Regions from separate parts of the Streptomyces sp. NPDC007907 genome, predicted to be linked through region 1. Evidence: riboswitches for the same ligand, from Rfam matches in the RefSeq annotation. Region 1 holds a riboswitch; each other region holds the start of a gene.
What was found. Region 1 has a riboswitch for cyclic di-AMP ahead of ACFZDI_RS06540 (M23 family metallopeptidase). Riboswitches for the same ligand answer to the same signal wherever they lie in the genome.
Positions count from the first base shown of each region.

Region 2: another riboswitch for cyclic di-AMP. It lies ahead of ACFZDI_RS24420 (peptidoglycan DD-metalloendopeptidase family protein); the one in region 1 lies ahead of ACFZDI_RS06540 (M23 family metallopeptidase).
Region 3: another riboswitch for cyclic di-AMP. It lies ahead of ACFZDI_RS04350 (NlpC/P60 family protein); the one in region 1 lies ahead of ACFZDI_RS06540 (M23 family metallopeptidase).

Region 1 is NZ_JBIBKR010000002.1:116,105-118,356, reverse strand. It holds gene ACFZDI_RS06545 (SGNH/GDSL hydrolase family protein) at 1-79, opposite strand, end outside; gene ACFZDI_RS06540 (M23 family metallopeptidase) at 331-1,242, opposite strand; cyclic di-AMP (ydaO/yuaA leader) riboswitch at 1,247-1,403, opposite strand; partial or broken gene ACFZDI_RS06535 (alpha-galactosidase) at 1,637-2,252, opposite strand, start outside.
Region 2 is NZ_JBIBKR010000005.1:778,098-780,349, reverse strand. It holds gene ACFZDI_RS24425 (PrsW family glutamic-type intramembrane protease) at 1-31, shown strand, start outside; gene ACFZDI_RS24420 (peptidoglycan DD-metalloendopeptidase family protein) at 254-1,294, opposite strand; cyclic di-AMP (ydaO/yuaA leader) riboswitch at 1,306-1,462, opposite strand; tRNA gene ACFZDI_RS24415 (tRNA-Met) at 1,761-1,834, opposite strand; gene ACFZDI_RS24410 (dihydrofolate reductase family protein) at 1,901-2,252, opposite strand, start outside.
Region 3 is NZ_JBIBKR010000001.1:954,894-957,145, reverse strand. It holds gene ACFZDI_RS04350 (NlpC/P60 family protein) at 1-1,035, opposite strand, end outside; cyclic di-AMP (ydaO/yuaA leader) riboswitch at 1,043-1,215, opposite strand; gene pcrA (DNA helicase PcrA) at 1,530-2,252, shown strand, end outside.

The DNA of each region.
Region 1 (2,252 bases):
CGCCCTCGGTGAAGCTGTCCCCCAGCGCCACGTACGACCCGATCTCTGCTCTGCTGTCACTCTTCGAATCGTCTGCCACAGCAGCTCATGATTCACCTTCGAATGTGACTTACGCGACCGTAGGCAAGGGTTGACGGGCGGTGAGATAAGCCACTCCTCAAGGGTGGGCCAACTCCGGAATACCCCGCTTGTCAGGGATGTTTCGGGGTGAGCCGCCCGGCCCGGAAGCCACCTTGAGGCGGGCGACCGCACGCGCACACACCGAAGGCCGGACCCGGGGATCGGGGTCCGGCCTTCGGAAGCGTGTCAGGCAGGTGGTCGTGCGGTGGGTCAGCCGACGGAGACGCCGTGCGAGCGCAGGAAGGCGACCGGGTCCACGTCCGAGCCGTAGTCCGGCGTGGTGCGGATCTCGAAGTGCAGGTGCGGTCCGGTCACGTTGCCGGTCGCCCCGGAGAGGCCGACCTGCTGTCCGGCGGTCACGGTCTGGCCGGCCGACACGGAGAGCTGGGACAGGTGGGCGTACTGGGCGTAGTGGCCGTCGTTCAGCTTGATGACGACCTGGTTGCCGTAGGCGCCGCCCCAGCCGGCGGAGACGACCGTGCCGGCGCCGACGGCCTTGAGGGACGTGCCGGTCGGGACGACGAAGTCGACGCCGGTGTGGTAGCCGCTGGACCACATGCTGCCGGACATGCGGTACGGCGTGCCGACGGTGGCGCCGGCCACCGGCAGGGTGTAGCCACTGGAGTTGCTCTCGGCGGCGGGCTTGGCGGCAGCCGGCTTGGCGGCGCTCTGCGCCTTCGGGGCCGACTCGGCGGCGGGCTTCTCGGCCGATGCCTTCGGCGCGGCGGGGGCCGAGGTCTTCGGGGCCGCCGCGGCCTTCTTGCCGATCGAGAGCTTCAGGCCCGGGTGGATCAGCGAGGGGTCGGAGCCCACGGCCTCGCGGTTGTCCGCGTAGAGCTTCTTCCAACCGCCGCTGACGTTCTGCTGGTCGGCGATCCTGGCGAGGTAATCGCCGGCCTTCACGGTGTACGTGTGGGCGCCATCGGTCTTTTCGGCGGCCTTTTCACCGGCGACCGGAGCGGACTGGGCGGCCTTTTCCGGAGCCGACTGCGGCGTTGCGGCATGGGCGCCGGCGGCCCCCATGAGCGGCAGGGCGAGGGCGGCTCCGCCGGTTCCGGCGACGGCGATGGAGCGGGTGAAACGCTGGGTCTTGGGGCGGCGATGCTTACCCTTCGCGGGCATGACGAATTCCTCTCCGTCGCCTGCGAGGTGAGCTGTCGGGTGCGGGCTGGAGATGCCCGGCCGCGCCGGTGCGCGGCTGAACCCCAAGCCGTTCCGGGAACCGGAACAGGCGTCTTACCTGTGGGTCCCCCGCTCCTGCCGTGCGTCGGGTCAGTGTGTGCGGGCTCCGGGCGGCGGCAGGATTAGGCGTCCGTCCGGATTGGTGTGGAACGTAAGCGACCGAGACGCAAGGGGACAAGCTTGCGATTGCGCGTGACCCCGTTTTTCCCGACACATGGGCACGTGCGCTGTCACCGAGCGTGGATTACGGATCTCCCGCTTTGCTCAATAGCCCTGCATCATGCGGAGATTACGTGAACATGGCGACAGCGGATCGTCACGAATATGACGATGGTCACGCACCCCGATCCCATCTCCTTTGCGATCGGGGCACGTTATGCCTTAGCGGCCTAAATTCCCCATTCGGACAGAACGGCCACTTCCGCTTAAGCCGGACGGCTGCGGCGTCCAGGTCTCCACGCAGACCGACCCGCAGTCCGTGGTGCAGCAGGAGCGCCCCGCGGTGAACTTCGCCCGTTTCGCGCCATTCGTACGATGCTGTCGGGTAGGCCGCGCAGCCGGAGCGACGGCACGGGCTCGCCGTAGCGCTGCGCCTGGAGCCGGGCGAGGACGACGGTCTCGTCACCGAGGACGTACTGCACGGCGCTCAGCCCGGCCTGCGGCGGCCGCAGCCGGTACAGGTCACCGCGCTGCACCAGGGGCCGGATCTCCTTGTACAGCCTCACCCACTCGCCGGCTTCGGCGAGTTCCCCGGACGTCCACCCGGTGAGGTCGCCGCCGCCCCCGAGCACCCCGGCCATGGCGCTGACGAACCGGAACCGCAGCGAGCCGGCCCGGTGGTTGAGCATGGCGTTCGGGCTGTCCGTGACCCAGGCGGCCATGACCCGGGCCGGATGGATCCGGCTGAAGCCGTGCTGGATGGCGAGCCGGTCGAGGGGGTCGGTGCTGTC
Region 2 (2,252 bases), on a different contig from region 1:
GTACCCGGCGTACAACCCGTACCGCTCCTAGGGCAACCCCGGAGGGAGGCCCGGCGGTCGACGCCGTAGCCCGCGTACAGCCCCTACCGGTTCCAGGGCCTGCCCTGACCACGGCCTGGCAGCTGACGCCGTAGCCGCTACGGACGCAGAACTCCCGTGAACACCGCGACCGAAGACCGGCGGCCCTGACGTCGGGGGGTCGTCGTCAGGGCCGCCGGTTTTCGGTCGGGGTGCTGCAAAGGGGGCGTACCGCTTACGGGTTCAGTCCCTTGCCGCGCAGCCACGCCATCGGGTCGATGCCGCTCGCGGATCCGCCGGAGTGGACTTCGAGGTGCAGGTGCGCGCCGGTGACGTTGCCGGTGGCGCCCACGCGGCCGATCACGTCGCCGGTGCTGACCTTCTGGCCGACGCTGACGCCGATGGAGGACTGGTGCGCGTACCAGATCTCGGTGCCGTCATCGAGGGTGAGGACGGTCTTGTAGCCGTACGAGCCGTTCCAGCCCGCCTCGGTGATCGTGCCGCTGTGCACGGCCTTGATCGGCGTGCCCGTGGGGGCGGCGAAGTCGAGGCCGGTGTGGTAGCCGGAGGACCAGTAGGCGCCGGCCTGGCCGAACGTCGAGGTGAGGGTGTACGAGGAGATCGGCAGCGTGAACTGCTTGGCGAGGGCGGCGAGCCGCTCGGCCTCGGCCTTCTTCCTGGCCTCCTCCTCCGCCTTCCTCTTCGCCTCGGCGGCCTTGGCCTTGGCTTCCTGCTCCGCCTTGGCGACCGCCTCCTTGGCCGCCTTCTCGGCGGCGGCCGCGGCGTCCTCGGCGGCCTTGGTCTCGATCTGCTCCTGCTGGTGCTCGACCTGCGCCATGATCCGAGCGCGCAGCGCGTCACCGGCCCCGGCACGGGCGCCGGACGTGTCCTGCGCGGTGTCCGCCGTGGCGGTGCCGAGGCTGCTGAGCGGGGTGGCGGAACCTTCGGGGGTGTCGTCGTCCGAAATGAGGGAACCCACCGAGGGCAGGTCCGGAACGGAGATGGACACCGGGGGCTTGCCGGTCTGGGCACTGGCGATGCCGCCGGCACCCACGGCAGCTATGACGCCGACGCCCAGGACGGTGGAGCTGCGGGCGAGACCTCCGCCGCGCTGCTTGGTGACGCGATGCCGGCCGCGGACGGGACGGATGGACTCCTCGGTGGGGTTCCACTCCTGGAACGGGCCCTCGTCGGTGCGCTGACCGCCGTAGCCGAAGGTGTCGGTGTCGCGCTTCGGCGCGTACGGGGCCGTGGGGGCAGGCCGGTTGGACGCCACGTGGGCGTACTCCTTTCCTTCCTTCTCGCCTACCGGGTTAGCTGACGGGTTCGGAGCAGGAAGGTCTCCTACGCGCGTATACCTGCCGTGCTTCCACGGTGGTATCCGCCCGATTCACCCCAAGTGGTGGTTCCCCGGTTCCCTTGCGGGATTCGGCGCGTGCGCACGGAGCCGCCTTCTGTGACGGCTGGGACGACCGCGCTGCGTTATCGAACGTTAATGGAGGCGCGGGGGGTATTCCAGCGGTTCCGCTTGATCATTAGCCTTTTTCGCGCGGACTTACCTGCCATGACCGGTTCAAATCGGGCGAGTTGACCATCATGCAGGTGACTGAACGTTTTTGACGGTGTGTCAGATGTTATGCGGAACGGGACGGTTCGCTCACCGACCGTAGCGAGCCACGGGGTGGACACCGGGAAAGCACCGAGGGCCGGAACCCTTTCGGATTCCGGCCCTCGGCCTTCAGTAGCGGGGACAGGATTTGAACCTGCGACCTCTGGGTTATGAGCCCAGCGAGCTACCGAGCTGCTCCACCCCGCGTCGTTGTGTTCACCAGTGTACGCCATCCGCGGGACCGCTCGCGCACACCCTCCGTCCGGCCCGTGCTCAGCGCGTCAGGTGGCGGTTCGGGGCCTTGGCCCGCTCCTCGTGTTCCGGCAGGACGAGGACCTCCACCCCCCGGGCCGCCAGCAGGCCGCTGCCGTCGGCGTCCGTCACGAAGGTGTCCGGCTCGCGCCAGGCCGTGACGACCCGCCGTACGCCCGCGTCGAGGATCAGCCGGGCGCAGGGCGCGGGCCGGGAGGCGCGGCGGGCGCACGGCTCCAGGCTGCTGTACACCGTCGCGCCGGGCAGGCGCGGGTCGGCCGGGTCGAGCTTCGCGAGGGCCGCCTCCTCGGCGTGCACCACCGCGTCGCCGCCCTCACGGGAGTGGCCGCGGGCCAGTTCCGTGCCGTCGGCG
Region 3 (2,252 bases), on a different contig from region 1:
GTCACCCGGCTGGGCCTGGGAGAGCGGAACCGTGGTTCCGGCGTTCACCTGGTCGTAGGTCGTGCGCGGCAGGGTGACGCCCGCGGCCTTCCAGGCGGCCTGGGTCAGGCCCGAGCAGTCGTAGGAGCCGGGCCCGACGGCGCCCCACACGTACGGCTTGCCGATCTGGGCGCGGGCGAAGGCCAGCGCCTTGTCGGCCTTGGTGGCGTACGAGGAGTCGGCCGGGGCCGTCGAGGAGGACGAGCCGGAGCCCGTCGATCCCGTGGAGCCCGACGAGGCCGTCCCGCTGTCCTGCTGCCGGGCGGCCTCCTCCTGCGCCTGCTGACGCGCGGCCTGCTGCCGAGCCAGCTCGTCGGCCTTGCGGGCGGCCTCCTCCCGCTTCTCCTTCTCGATCGCCGCGAGCCGGGCCTTCTCCTCGGCGGTCAGCTTCGACATCAGCTCGCGCGCGTCGGCGAGCTTGCGCTGGACGGTGGCCTTGGCGGTCTTCAGGTCGCCCTGCGACTCGGTGAGCGTCTCGAGGCTCTCGGTGGCCTCCTGGCGCTTCTTCATCGTCTCGGACTGCTGGGTGACGTAGTCGTCGACCGCGACCTTCTGGCGGCCCGTCATCCGGTCCATCAGCTGGGTCTGGTCGAAGTAGTCCTGCGGGGTGTCCGCCAGCAGGAACGTCGCCGTGTCCGGGGCGGCGGCGCCGGTGCGGTACTGGGCGGAGGCGAAGGAGCCGAGCTCCTCGCGCGCCTCGTTGAGCTTCTGGGTGCGCTGGGCGACGTCGTCGAGGAGGGTGTCGACGCGCTTGCGCTGCTTCGCGGTCTTCTCCTTGGCCGCGTTGTACTTGTCGGTCGCCGACTCGGCCTGGCGGTACAGGTCGTCGACCTTCTTCTCGACTTCCTCCAGGCTGGGCTTGTCGTCGGCCGCGGGGGCGGCGTTGGCCGACTGGGAGAGCAGGGCCACGGAGGTGAGGGCCGCCGTTGCGAGGGCGGGGGTCCGTATGCCTGCCACGCGCGTACCCGTAGGACGCGACTTGCGGTGCGACGCCAAGGGAGGCGACTCCTTCCACGTTCCGCCTACCGGGTTAGCTGTCGGGTTCGGGCGGGTGGTTCGGAAGGTTTGCCCTACGGCCTCTCCGCTCAGGGAGTCGGGCCGATTCACCCCAGGTTCACGGTTGGGTCCCCGGCTCCGGCTGCCACTGCGGCACACCGGACTCGGCGGAGGCCGCGCGGCCCGGCGACGTTCGCCGGTGGGGGTCGTGCGGCCTGGTCGCACGGTAGCCAACTGGTGTGGCCCCTGTGAAGGTTGATGGGTGATATGCCCGATACATTTTCGTGACCTTATCCCCGGGCGTTGCCGAGAGTGAGCGATCAAGGGGGATTCGTGGTCAAAGATCCGCGTATGTAGTGGCAATAGCAGGGCGTGATCATGCCGTCATGGAGGGCGACAACGCGCCTCCGTGCGGTCGGCGGGACACCGGGTGCGCGGCGATGTTCTCAGGGCGGCGGCGGGCTGTCAGTGGGGCGCCCTAGACTCGGAGAGCGATGAGCAGCCTCTTTGACGACCACTTCCTGGCGAACCTCCAGGCCCAGCGGGGCCCGGCCGACGAACCCCCGCCGCCGCCCGAGGACGATCACGTTCCGGAGCCGATCCCGGACGATCTGTTCGGCGGGAAGTTCGACGCGCCCCCGGACCGGGACGCCTACTACCGGGACGGAGCCCCCCGCCCCGTGGTGGACGCCGCCGCCCTCCTGGAGGGGCTGAACGACAACCAGCGCGCCGCCGTCGTCCACTCCGGCTCCCCGCTGCTCATCGTGGCCGGCGCCGGCTCCGGCAAGACCCGTGTGCTCACGCACCGCATCGCCCACCTGCTCGCCGAGCGGGACGTGCACCCGGGCCAGATCCTCGCGATCACCTTCACCAACAAGGCCGCCGGTGAGATGAAGGAGCGTGTCGAGCAGCTCGTCGGCCCGCGCGCCAACGCCATGTGGGTCATGACCTTCCACAGCGCGTGCGTGCGCATCCTGCGCCGGGAGAGCAAGAAGCTCGGCTTCACCTCCTCCTTCTCGATCTACGACGCCGCCGACTCCAAGCGTCTGATGGCCCTGGTCTGCCGCGACCTGGACCTCGACCCCAAGCGCTTCCCGCCGAAGTCCTTCAGCGCCAAGATCAGCAACCTGAAGAACGAGCTGATCGACGAGGAGGACTTCGCCGCCCAGGCCACCGACGGCTTCGAGAAGACCCTCGCCCAGGCCTACGCCATGTAC